3 regions of the Geobacillus uzenensis genome follow, and region 3 is predicted to be linked to each of the others. Evidence: riboswitches for the same ligand, from Rfam matches in the RefSeq annotation. Region 3 holds a riboswitch; each other region holds the start of a gene.
What was found. A riboswitch is a leader RNA that binds a small molecule or an ion and turns the genes downstream of it on or off. The one in region 3 is predicted to bind S-adenosylmethionine.
Positions count from the first base shown of each region.

Region 1: another riboswitch for S-adenosylmethionine. It lies ahead of metK (methionine adenosyltransferase); the one in region 3 lies ahead of B9L21_RS08980 (methionine ABC transporter ATP-binding protein).
Region 2: another riboswitch for S-adenosylmethionine. It lies ahead of B9L21_RS05740 (methionine biosynthesis PLP-dependent protein); the one in region 3 lies ahead of B9L21_RS08980 (methionine ABC transporter ATP-binding protein).

Region 1 covers NZ_NEWL01000002.1:49,481-53,692, forward strand. The annotation lists gene B9L21_RS01785 (hypothetical protein) at 1-70, shown strand, start outside; gene pckA (phosphoenolpyruvate carboxykinase (ATP)) at 264-1,850, opposite strand; SAM riboswitch class I at 2,036-2,150, shown strand; gene metK (methionine adenosyltransferase) at 2,272-3,486, shown strand; gene B9L21_RS01800 (gamma carbonic anhydrase family protein) at 3,674-4,204, opposite strand.
Region 2 covers NZ_NEWL01000005.1:81,532-85,743, reverse strand. The annotation lists gene metC (cystathionine beta-lyase) at 1-1,000, opposite strand, end outside; gene B9L21_RS05740 (methionine biosynthesis PLP-dependent protein) at 1,004-2,107, opposite strand; SAM riboswitch class I at 2,310-2,420, opposite strand; gene B9L21_RS05735 (alpha/beta hydrolase) at 2,608-3,336, shown strand; gene B9L21_RS05730 (YjcG family protein) at 3,374-3,895, shown strand; gene B9L21_RS05725 (GNAT family N-acetyltransferase) at 3,897-4,212, shown strand, end outside.
Region 3 covers NZ_NEWL01000006.1:303,211-307,422, reverse strand. The annotation lists gene B9L21_RS08990 (MetQ/NlpA family ABC transporter substrate-binding protein) at 1-718, opposite strand, end outside; gene B9L21_RS08985 (methionine ABC transporter permease) at 760-1,425, opposite strand; gene B9L21_RS08980 (methionine ABC transporter ATP-binding protein) at 1,415-2,428, opposite strand; SAM riboswitch class I at 2,516-2,623, opposite strand; gene B9L21_RS08975 (bifunctional ADP-dependent NAD(P)H-hydrate dehydratase/NAD(P)H-hydrate epimerase) at 2,812-4,212, shown strand, end outside.

The DNA of each region.
Region 1 (4,212 bases), on a different contig from region 3:
TTTAGAAATCATGCGCAAGTTCATTAATCATCCATCTTTTGATGACATTACGTATTCCTTACAGAACTAATGGCCATTGCGACAAATGAAAACACAGAAGCCCATTGCGTTTGATCGAGTCCGGTTGTTTTGAGGTTGTTTGAGGCGAATGAAACGGATCGACGTACAGAAATGCTTAAGGATTCAGTGTCGGAGTCCAAAGCAAAGGAAAGAAATAAAAAACAGCCGGACAGGGAACGGTTCCCTGTCCGGCTGGGTTCTTGTTAAACGAGCGGTCCGCCGAGTTTTTCGATGGACGGATCGATGTGGGCGAATTTTTGGAAGTTGGCGCGGAATTTTTCCGCCAGCTCTTTCGCCTTTTGTTCGTACGCTTGTTTGTCGGCCCATGTGTTTTGCGGGCGCAAGACGTCGTCCGGCACGCCGGGGACGTGCGCCGGGATGGCGAGGCCGAAGATCGGGTCTTGCACGGTTTCGACGTTGTCAAGCTCTCCTTCGACGGCGGCTTGCACCATCGCGCGGGTGTAGGCGAGCTTCATGCGGCTGCCGACGCCGTACGGCCCTCCTGTCCAACCGGTGTTGACCAAAAAGACGCGGACGTTGTGCTCAGCGATTTTTTGTCCGAGCATTTCCGCGTACTCGACGGCCGGGCGCGGCAAAAACGGCGCGCCAAAGCACGTCGAGAACGTCGCTTCCGGTTCGGTGACGCCGCGTTCCGTGCCGGCGAGTTTGCTTGTGTAGCCGCTTAAGAAATGGTACATCGCCTGTTCGCGCGTCAGTTTGCTGATCGGCGGCAGGACGCCGAACGCATCGGCCGTCAGGAACACGATCGTGGACGGGTGGCCGGCGACGCTTGGGTCGACGATGTTTTTGATCGCTTGAAGCGGGTAGGCGGCGCGCGTGTTTTCCGTCAGCGTGCCGTCATCGTAATCCGGCACTCGCGTCGCGTCGTTGAGAATGACATTTTCGAGCACGGCGCCAAAGCCGATGGCGTCAAAAATTTGCGGCTCTTTCTCGCGCGATAAGTTGATGCATTTCGCATAGCAGCCGCCTTCGATATTGAAAATGCCGCGGCTCGACCAGCCGTGTTCGTCATCGCCGATCAAGCGGCGGTTCGGGTCGGTCGAGAGCGTCGTTTTCCCGGTTCCCGACAAGCCGAAGAAGAGGGCGACGTCGCCTTCCTGGCCGACGTTGGCCGAGCAGTGCATCGGCAGGATGCCTTGTTCCGGCAGCAAATAGTTCATCACCGAGAAGATCGATTTTTTCATTTCACCGGCGTATTCCGTCCCGCCGATTAGGACAACGCGGCGTTCAAAGGAAATGATGATGAACGCTTCCGAGCGCGTGCCGTCCACAGCCGGGTCCGCCTTAAAGTTCGGCGCGCAAATGACGGTAAATTGCGGCTCATGTGCGGCGAGCTCTTCAGCGCTCGGCCGGATGAACAGCTGATGGACGAACAAGTTGTGCCAAGCGAATTCGTTGACGACTTGAATCGGCAGCCGGGATTTCGGATCGGCGCCGGCAAAGCCTTTAAAGACGAACAGTTCCTCTTTCCTCATTAAATAATCGAGCACTTTATCATACAGTTTTTCAAATGTTTCCGGCGCCATCGGCTGGTTGACCGTTCCCCAATCAACGGTCTGTTTCGTCGACGGTTCTTCCACGATATATTTGTCTTTCGGCGACCGTCCGGTATATTTGCCGGTCGTGACGGCGACGGCTCCGGTGTGCGTCAGCCGTCCTTCGTGTCGTTGCAGCACTTTTTCGACGAGCTCAGCGACGGACAATTGGTGATGTACGTACGGTTTTTGCAGCAGCAAAGAAAGCTTATTTGTCATGTTTGCGATCCCCATGTTCACAACCTGCCTTCTTTTTGTAATCACTCTTGAAAATAGTATAACACATTTTTATTAATAGTCCATACTAATTGTGTAGGTTTTTTTGAACTTATTTTGCCTATTTTTCAGATAATAAAAAATTCATTTCTGCGGTTGACTTTGCTTATTCCATTGCGATAAGATAAGTCATTGAACGGATACTCTTATCCCGAGCCGGTGGAGGGACAGGCCCGATGAAACCCAGCAACCGTCACAATTTTACATATGTGAAATGGTGCTAACCTGTGGCAAGGCGTGGTCCTTGAACGATAAGAGTGAAAGGAAGCAATCCGATTGCAATGACCTTTCCTCACCGTGACAGGAAAGGTTTTTTTATATTGCGAAGGGAAACGAGTTCCGTATCGCCACATTACGTCAAGAGGAGGAAATGAGCCGAATGTCAGCCAAACGCCGCTTGTTTACTTCAGAATCTGTAACCGAAGGACATCCGGATAAAATTTGTGACCAAATTTCCGATGCCATTTTGGATGCCATTTTGGAAAAAGATCCGAACGCCCGCGTCGCTTGTGAAACGAGCGTGACAACAGGTCTCGTGCTTGTCAGCGGGGAAATTACGACGTCGACGTACGTCGATATTCCGCGCATCGTCCGCGATACGGTTCGCGAGATCGGCTATACGCGCGCAAAATACGGATTTGACGCCGATACGTGCGCCGTGCTGACGTCGATTGACGAGCAGTCGCCGGATATCGCGATGGGGGTTGACCGGGCGCTCGAGGCGCGCGAAGGTCAGATGACCGACGAGGAAATTGAAGCGATCGGTGCCGGCGACCAAGGGCTTATGTTTGGGTTTGCCTGCAATGAAACAGAAGAGTTGATGCCGCTCCCGATTTCGCTTGCCCACCGTTTAGCGCGCCGTTTGGCCGAAGTGCGCAAAACGGACGTGTTGCCGTATTTGCGTCCGGACGGCAAAACGCAAGTGACGATCGAATACGATGAAAACGGCAAACCGGTGCGCGTCGACACGATTGTCATTTCGACGCAGCATCATCCGGAAATTGAGCAAGATCAAATCGAACGCGATATGAAAGAACACGTCATCAAACCGGTGGTTCCAGCGGAGTTGTTGGATGAGAACACGAACTATTTCATCAACCCGACCGGCCGGTTCGTCATCGGCGGTCCGCAAGGGGACGCTGGGCTGACAGGGCGGAAAATCATCGTTGACACGTACGGCGGTTACGCCCGCCATGGCGGCGGTGCGTTCTCGGGCAAAGACCCGACGAAAGTTGACCGCTCGGCAGCATATGCGGCCCGTTATGTGGCGAAAAACATTGTCGCGGCCGGGCTTGCTGATAAGTGCGAAGTGCAGCTCGCCTACGCCATCGGTGTCGCCCGTCCGGTTTCGATTTCGATCGATACGTTCGGCACCGGCAACGTGTCGGAAGACATTTTGATTGAAGTCGTGCGCAACAACTTCGACCTTCGTCCGGCCGGCATCATCAAAATGCTTGACCTGCGCCGTCCGATTTACAAACAAACGGCGGCTTACGGCCATTTCGGACGCACGGACGTCGATTTGCCGTGGGAACGCACCGATAAAGCGGCTGTGCTGAAAGAGCAAGCGTTGGCGTTAGCGAACGGACAATAACGAAAAAAGAGGGGGTGATCGGCAATCGCCGGCCGTCCCCTCTTTTTCTTTTTGGCTTGCTTTCGCATTGGTTGGTCAGGCGAGCATGACGGCATGGCAACGACTGCGTGATTGACGTGTTTCTCGGCTGTTGGTTCGTCATCGGCCGCCAAGGGCGATGGGAAACGCCCGACATTCCAGCCGCTCGTTACGGCTCGATGGGCCGCTGCTGCCGGAGCGCTTTGTAATATTGCCCTTTTTCCACGTATTCGCGGCGGATGCGTTCCATTTCACGGAAATCGTCTTCGGTCAGCTCGCGGACGACTTTCGCCGGCCGGCCGAGGGCGAGCACGTTCGGCGGGATTTTTTTGCCGGGCGGCACTAAGCTGCCGGCGCCGATAAACGCGCCTTCGCCGATTTCCGCGCCATCGAGGATGATCGATCCCATGCCGATCAAGGCGTTTTTGCGAACGATGGCGCTATGCAAAATGACTTGATGGCCGACGGTCACGCCGTCTTCAATGATGAGCGGATTGTTTGGACTTTGATGCAAAATTGAGTTATCTTGAATATTGACCCGGTTGCCGATGATTGTCGGCGCCACGTCGCCGCGGATGACGGTGTGAAACCAGATGCTCGTCTCCTCGCCGATCGTGACATCGCCGGTGATCGTCACATAATCGGCGATAAAGGCGGACGGGGCAATGTGCGGCGTCTTTCCTTTGTATGGATAAATCATCGCTTTCG
Region 2 (4,212 bases), on a different contig from region 3:
AAATCGACTCGACGGCGCCAAGGCTGACGGCGAACACCGGCAGGCGGACGTGGCGGACGAACGTCCGGGCTGCTTCTTCATCCGCTAGGCGGAACGACAGCACAGCACCGAACCCCACCGCCTGATTGTGCTGGGTCGCATGGCCCGGGTGGTGCGCCAATCCTGGGTAGTACACTGCCTCCACCTTTGGATGGCCCGCCAAATAGGCGGCGATGGCGGCCGCTGATTCGGACGACTGTTTCAGCCGGACGTGGAGCGTTTTTATGCCGCGCAGCACGAGCCAGGCGTCTTGGACGCCGAGGACGGCGCCAAAGGCGTTTTGCAATTTGTACAGCTGTTTGCCGAGCTCCTCGTCTTTTACGACCGCCAGTCCGGCGACGACGTCGCTATGGCCGGCTAAAAACTTCGTCGCGCTGTGGAGGACAAGGTCAACGCCGAGATCTAACGGGCGCTGCAGCGCCGGGGTCATAAACGTGTTATCTAAAAACGTCAAACAGCCATGCGCTTTCGCCAGCTCGACGACAGCGCGAATGTCGGTCACTTTTAACAGCGGGTTGGACGGGGTTTCCATATAAATGACTTTCGTGTTCGGACGGATGTTTTCCGCCACCGCCTCGAGGTCGGTCATATCAACGAACGTATGCTCGATGCCGAAGCGGCTCAACACTTCGGTAATCATCCGGTATGTGCCGCCGTAGACGTCTTCCGTCACAAGCACATGGTCGCCTTTGGACAGGAGCAAAAAGGCCGTGGAGATGGCGGCCATGCCGGAGGCGAACGCGAACCCGCGCACGCCGCCTTCTAGTGCGGCAATCGTTTCCTCAAGCGCTTCGCGCGTCGGGTTGCCGGAGCGGCTGTAGTCGTATTTGCCAAACGAGTCGAAATCGAACTGATGGAACGTGGACGCGTGCTGGATCGGCACGCTCACCGCCCCAGTTGCGCGGTCGACTTTCCATTCGTTATGGAGCAGTTTCGTTGAAAACGACCATTCCCGTTCCATCGCTCACACCTCTTTCATGTTTTTGAACGCCTGCGCCAAGTCGGCGATTAAATCGTCGGCGTGTTCAATGCCGACCGAGAAGCGGAGTAGCCGGTTGCAGACGCCGTTTCGGATGCGGATGTCTTCTGGAATGTCAGCGTGCGTCTGTGTCGCCGGATACGTAATAAAGCTTTCAACCCCGCCTAAGCTTTCCGCGAACGTAATGAGGCGCAAGCTTTGCAAGAAGCCGTTCACCCATTTTTCATCAGAAATCCGGAACGACAACATCCCTCCTCTTCCCGGGTACAAGACGTCGGTGACATCTTCATGTTCGCGCAAAAAGGCGCTGATTTGTTTGGCGTTTTCTTCATGTTGGCGCATCCTTAGCGCCAACGTTTTCATCCCGCGGATCAGCAGCCAGGAATCAAACGGCGACAAAACAGCGCCGATGGCGTTATGGTACTCGGCCAAGCGTTGACAAAGTTCCTCGCCCTTGGCGACAACCAGACCAGCTAAGACGTCGTTATGGCCGCCTAAATATTTCGTCGCGCTATGAATGACAATATCAGCCCCTTGTTCGATCGGGCGTTGAAGCACCGGGGTGTAAAACGTGTTATCGACAATCAACAATAGCCCATGCTGTTTGGCCAGCTTGGCGACCGCCGAAATATCCGCCTCGTGCATCAACGGATTTGTCGGCGTCTCCAAAAAGATGGCTTTCGTTTTTTCCGTGATTTTCTCTTCCACGGCAGCGAGATCAGCAAAATCGACGTAATGAAAGCCGAGGCCGTATTTGCGCCAGCCGCGCTCAAACAGGCGGTACGTGCCGCCGTAAAGGTCGGCCGATACGAGAAACTCATCTCCGCTCTCAAACAAGGCGAGCACCGTCTGAATGGCGGCCATGCCGGAACTGAACGCATAGCCTTGGTCACCGCCTTCCAGCTTGGCGATCGCCTCTTCGACGATTTTGCGCGTTGGATTGCCGGTGCGGATGTAGTCAAACCCGGTTGACTGCCCAATGCCGGCGTGGCGGTAGGCAGTTGAAAAATAGACGGGCGGGTTGACCGTTCCTGTCGCCGTTTCGCTCCGGTTTCCCATTTGCGCTAACAACGTTTCCAGTTTCTCCATCTCATCTCTCTCCTTCTGCTGAAAAATTCCCTCGTGGTCAAACGGCCGACGGCCATGGCGCCCGAAGCGCTGCTGCCTGTCTCGGCAACCGAGCACCTCGGCTTTGGCCCGCCTCACATGTCGGCGAAGCGGCCGCCTAAACAAAGGAAAATAAAAAAAGTCTTCGAAGAAGAAGACTTTTCCATACCCATGGTCATGCTTCTTCTTATCTGCCGAATTGAGCGCTCAATTCGCTGGATTTAGCACCTGGCCGCCAAACGGCTGGTTGCTGAAGCTTCACAGGGCCAGTTCCCTCCGCTTCTCTCGATAAGAACAGGACGTGTATTCAATTTTGTTAATTTATAAAAAAATGTAACCCATTCCGGCCGTTTTGGCAAGTCCTTTTTTTGACGCTGGCAATGTTCGGCAAATTCACGAAAAATTCGAGCCCTTCATTAACATCTTTTCGCCAAAATATGTTACAATAACAGGTGAACTTACCGTTTTCATGGAGGATGGTCATGGCAGCCGCAACAGGAACGATGCGTGATTACGCGCTGTACAGCGGAGAACTTCAAGAGAAAATCGAACTGCTCGTCTATTTGCCAAGCAATTTTTCTCCGCTTCACAAATATTCTTTACTAATCGCTCAAGACGGCAAAGATTATTTTATGTACGGAAAAATGAAGCACGTCATCGAAACGCTAATGGAGGAAGGAACGATCGACCGGACGATCGTTGTCGGCATCCCGTATCGGAATGTGAACGACCGCTACGAGAAATATCACCCGGCGGGCCAAAAGCGCGAAGCGTACATTCGCTTTTTAGCCCATGAACTCGTTCCGTTTTTGGACGACGAGCTGCCGACCTACCAAATCGGCAAAGGCCGGGCGTTGATCGGCGATTCGCTCGGCGGAACGGTCTCGCTGTTAGCCGGTCTGTTGTATCCGCATACATTTGGAAACATCGCCATGCAGTCCCCTTATATCGATGACTCGGTGCTGGCGTGCATCCGCGCGTTCCGCGATCCGTCGCTTCTTTCGATTTACCATTCCGTCGGCACGGAAGAAACAGCCGTGAAAACAACGGACGGCCATGTACGCGACTTTATTACACCAAATCGAATGGCGCGGGACTTGTTTATGGAAAAACGGTTCACCTATACGTACCATGAGTTTGCTGGCGGCCATGCGTGGACGTATTGGCAGCCTGATGTGCCAAGGGCTGTATCTGCTATTTTGTCGCTGTAAACAATGGAAAACCAACCATCCAAGGAGGGAAATCGGGATGAAGTACGGCATTGTATTATTTCCGTCGAAGCGCATTCAAGATTTTGCCAACTCGTACCGGAAACGGTATGACAGCCATTACGCCCTCATCCCGCCGCATATTACGTTGAAATATCCGTTTGAAGCGGATGAGGGACAATTGAAAGAGATGACGAAGGAGCTGCGCCGCATCGCAGCGGAAACACCTCCAATTCCGATCAAAGTGACGAAATTCAGCTCGTTTTACCCGACAAGCAACATCATTTATTTGAAAGTGGAGCCAAATGACGTGCTTGATCGCCTTCATGAGCAGCTGCACAGCGGCTTGTTCACCGCAAAACCGGAATTTGTGTTCGTGCCGCACATTACGATCGGCCGCGATTTGCCGGGCGCGGAATATGCCGACGTCTACAGCCAGCTGAAGCTGCAAAACGTGCATTTTGAAGAGACGATCGACCGGTTCCATCTTCTGTACCAGCTCGAGAACGGATCATGGACCGTCTATGAAACCTTTGTCGTTGGAGGAGAGGAAACGGTATAACATGAACATCGCCATTGGAACAACAAACGACCGATCCTTATATGAGGACGCTTTGCACGTCCGCCGGCTCGTCTTTATCGAGGAGCAAAACGTGCCGGAAGAAGAAGAAATCGATGCGTTTGAGCAAGAATCATCCCATCTCGTCTTGTATGATGGCGAAAAACCGGTCGCGGCCGGCCGGCTTCGCTTCATCGATGAAGGGGTCGGCAAAATCGAACGCATTTGCGTGCTGCCGTCCTACCGCGGCTGCGGTGCCGGGCGGATGGTGATGGAAGCCATTGAGCGGCTTGCAAAAACAAAAGGGGCGAAAAAAGTGA
Region 3 (4,212 bases):
TTGTATTGACAACAATGCGGTTTCGGTAGTCATCCGGCATGTTTTCCAACGCCAAGGCGTCGGTTAAATCCATTTTCGCTGCTAAGGCAAAGTTGCCAGGGACGGCAGCCAAATCAACGCTTTCGACCGTGCGTGGCAGTTGGCCCGCTTCAATTGGCTTAAATTGAAGATGTTTTACATTTTTCTTAACGTCTTTTTCCGACACTGTGAGCGGATTGACCGCCGGATCAAGTTGGATTAAGCCATGATCTTGCAAAATTAACAACGCCCGCGCCAAGTTCGTTGGGTCGTTCGGGATGGCGATTTCACTTCCGTCGGCCACTTCATCCAGCGTTTTAAACTTGTTCGAATAAATGCCCATCGGGGCGGTCGGCACAACGATGACCTCGGAAAGATCTAAGTTGTGCTCTTTCGCAAAATTCTCCATATAAATTTTGTGCTGGAACAAGTTTGCATCCAAGTCGCCGTTAGCTAAAGCCAAGTTTGGTTGGATATAATCACTGAATTCGACGACCTTTACCTCATACCCTTTTTTCTCCAAAATGGGCTTGATCGCCTTATTGACCATATCGCTGTATGGGCCGGAAGTCGCCCCGATCGTCAACACTTTTTTCCCTTTCGGTTCAGCGCTGCTCTCGGATGCGGAGTTGCTGTTGCCGCAGGCGGCAAGCGCGCCGAACATAAGAAGCAATGCGAGTGCCATCAACCATTTTTTCATCATGAAGTCCTCCTATACAAGTGAGTTTTATAGTGAGCGGCCTATCGCTTGTCGACAAGACGGGCGATGCGGTCGCCAGCAAACTGAACGATTTGGACAAGACAAATTAAAATCACGACGGTGGTGATCATGATCGTATTATCATAACGGTAGTAGCCGAAACGAATGGCTAAATCGCCGACACCGCCGCCGCCGACAATCCCTGCCATTGCGGAATAGCCGACTAAACTGATCGTTGTAATCGTTATTCCTTGCACAATACCGGGCCGGGCTTCCGGGAGCAGAACATCTTTAATGATCATCCATGGCGTCGCGCCAACCGCTACTGCCGCTTCAATGACGCCTTTGTCAATTTCGCGCATCGAGGTTTCCACCATTCGCGCGAAAAATGGAATAGCCGCCACCGATAAGGAAACAGAGGCTGCCGTCGGCCCGATCGTAGTTCCGGTGATGAGCTTTGTCAGCGGCAAGAGGCCGACAAGCAAAATGATAAACGGAATCGATCGAATCATATTGACAAGAAAGCCAAGAACCGATTTCAATATGGCATGTTCCAAAAACAAGCCGCGGTCGGTGACAAAAAGCAAAACGCCAAGCGGCAACCCAACAATGATCGCGACGAACAAGGAAATGGCCACCATATAAATCGTTTCGAAAAACGCCTTATTCAACTCCGGAAGCAAGCCTATGAATGTATCAAGCAGCATGCGAAATCACCTCCAATCCGTTCGTCCGGTTGGCGATATAGTCCATCGCCCGCCTAATTTCGTCTTCTTCTCCGATCAGCTCCATCACAAACATACCGAGCGGTTTGTCTTGAATATACTCAATTTTAGCATGCAAAATATTTCCTTTTACTGTGAATTGCTGCAGCATATCGGAAACAATTGTTTCCGTCGCGCTTTCCCCTTGGAACTGGATTTTCACGATCGTCCCTGTATGCTTTTCCCATAAATGTGCAGGCAAGTCAACATGCAAGACACTATGGATAAACGATTTCGTCAATTCCTCTTTCGGATTGGTAAACAGATCATACACAGTGCCGATTTCAATCACTTTGCCGTTTTGCATGACGGCAACGCGGTCGCATATATGTTTGACCACTTCCATTTCGTGGGTGATCAAGACGATCGTAATACCGAGCTCACGGTTAATCTGTTTCAGTAGTTCCAAAATGGATTTGGTCGTGCTTGGGTCAAGCGCTGATGTGGCTTCGTCGCATAACAGAACGGTCGGATTGTTGGCGAGCGCCCGGGCGATGCCGACGCGCTGTTTTTGTCCGCCGCTCAGTTGCGCTGGATAGGCGTCCCGCTTGTCGGATAGCCCGACCATGTCAAGCAGCTCATTGACCCGTTTTTCGATGTCCGCTTTCGTTTTTTTGGCCGCTTTTAAGGCGAAGGCGATATTTTCAAATACCGTTTTCGAGCTGACTAAAGAAAAGTGTTGGAAAATCATGCCGATTTTCTGACGCGCTTGTCGCAGTTCTTTGCCATCTAACGCCGTTAAATCAATGCCATCAATGAGAACGCGCCCGGATGTGGGCCGCTCTAGGGCGTTCAAGCAGCGCAACAGCGTGCTTTTTCCGGCGCCGCTGTAGCCGATAATGCCAAAAATTTCACCGTCGCGAATAGTCAGCGATACGTTGTCCACTGCAATCGTTTGTTTCTTTTTCGTTGTATACACCTTTGTAACGTTTTGAATATCGATCATGTCCGTTTCCCCCTATGCTGATTGGCGGAATTTAGCAAACAAAAATGCCTCTTTCATTCAGAAAGAGGCATCGGTATGTAAACTTCCGACTTATCTTTCAGAATGAAAGCCATTCTGCAGGAATTGGCACCGTTCCCTCAAGGGGAGGTTGCCGGACGTCATCGGGCCTGTTCCCTCGGTCACTCTTGATAAGCGGGTTGCCGTATGTAATTTTTACAAGATTCATCATAATGCGGCAGCTGTTTGTTGTCAATATGTATTTTATAGCCCCATTCCTTAGAAAGCGCATACATAATTGCGTTTCTAGAGAAATATTTGTGCTCGTCTTTTGCTTGGAAACATTGTACACTAAACATAGCCTGGAAATGGAAAGGGGAATGGCCATGATTTCGATCGTAACAGCTGATGAAATGTATGCCATCGACCGAGAAGTGACGGAGCGGATCGGCATTCGCGACGACTCGCTGATGGAAAACGCCGGACAGGCGCTGTTTCGGGCGCTGAAAGAGCGGATCACGCGTGCTGATAGGGTCGCGGTGCTCGCCGGGACGGGCAATAACGGCGGCGATGGGTTCGTCATCGCGCGCATGCTGAAAAGTTATGGCTATGAAACCGATGTCTGGCTCATCCCGCCGCGAGAAAAGGTGAAAGGGGCGGCGCGCCTAGCGCTTGAGGTGTACGAGCGATCCGGCTATTCATGGCTGCCTTATGAGGGCAATGAACAGGTGTTTGCGGCGCGCGTGCCGCATTACGACGCCATCGTTGACGCGCTCCTTGGCATTGGCGTCAAAGGAGACGTGCGCCCACCGTACAAAGAAATCATTGAACAAGTGAACCACACGTCCGCAACGGTATACGCGATCGATGTGCCGAGCGGGGTGCCGGCGGACGGCGGTGATGTCAACACCGCCATTTGCGCTGATGCCACGCTCACGATCCAATGCCCGAAGCTTGGGGCGTATACATTTCCGGCGGCGGATTATTACGGAGAGATCGCTGTTGTCGATATCGGCATTCCGCCCGCAGCGGTGCAGGCGAAGGCGGCTGCCCGGTTTTTGTGGGAACAGAGAGATGTGGTGCGGACGATGCCAAAGCGAACGCGGTCCTCGCATAAAGGGACGCACGGCAAGCTGCTCATTGTCGGTGGATCCAAGGCGATGAGCGGGGCGGTGACGATGACGGCGAAAGCGGCGCTTCGCAGCGGGGCTGGTCTTGTGACGATGGCGGTTCCGGAAACGGTGTACGAGGCGGCGGCCAATCGCGTGCCGGAGGCGATGTGCCGATTATGGCCGGCAGAGGATGGCGCATTTGCCGGCGCGGCCGATTGGGACGGGCTGGACATCGATGCGATGGCCATCGGCCCGGGAATGGGCCGGACAGACGGCGTGCGCCGCTTAGTGGGCGAACTTGTGCGCCATCCAGTGCCGCTTGTTATTGATGCAGACGCTCTGTTTTTTTGGGACGATTACGCTGAGCGGGTGCGCGGACGGAACGCGCCGACGGTCATTACTCCGCATCCGGGGGAGATGGCGCGCATCGTCCATCGTTCCGTTCGCGAGGTGGAGCATGACCGCTTTGGCGTATCGAAGCGATTGGCCATGGAATATGGTGTGTATGTTGTCTTAAAAGGGCCGTATACGATTGTCACGGCGCCGGACGGGGCGCAATATGTGAACGCGACCGGCAACCCGGCATTGGCGAAAGGGGGAAGCGGCGATGTGCTGACTGGCATCGTTGCGGCGTTTTTGTTGCAGCATGAGGCGGTGCAGCCGGCGGTGAGCAAT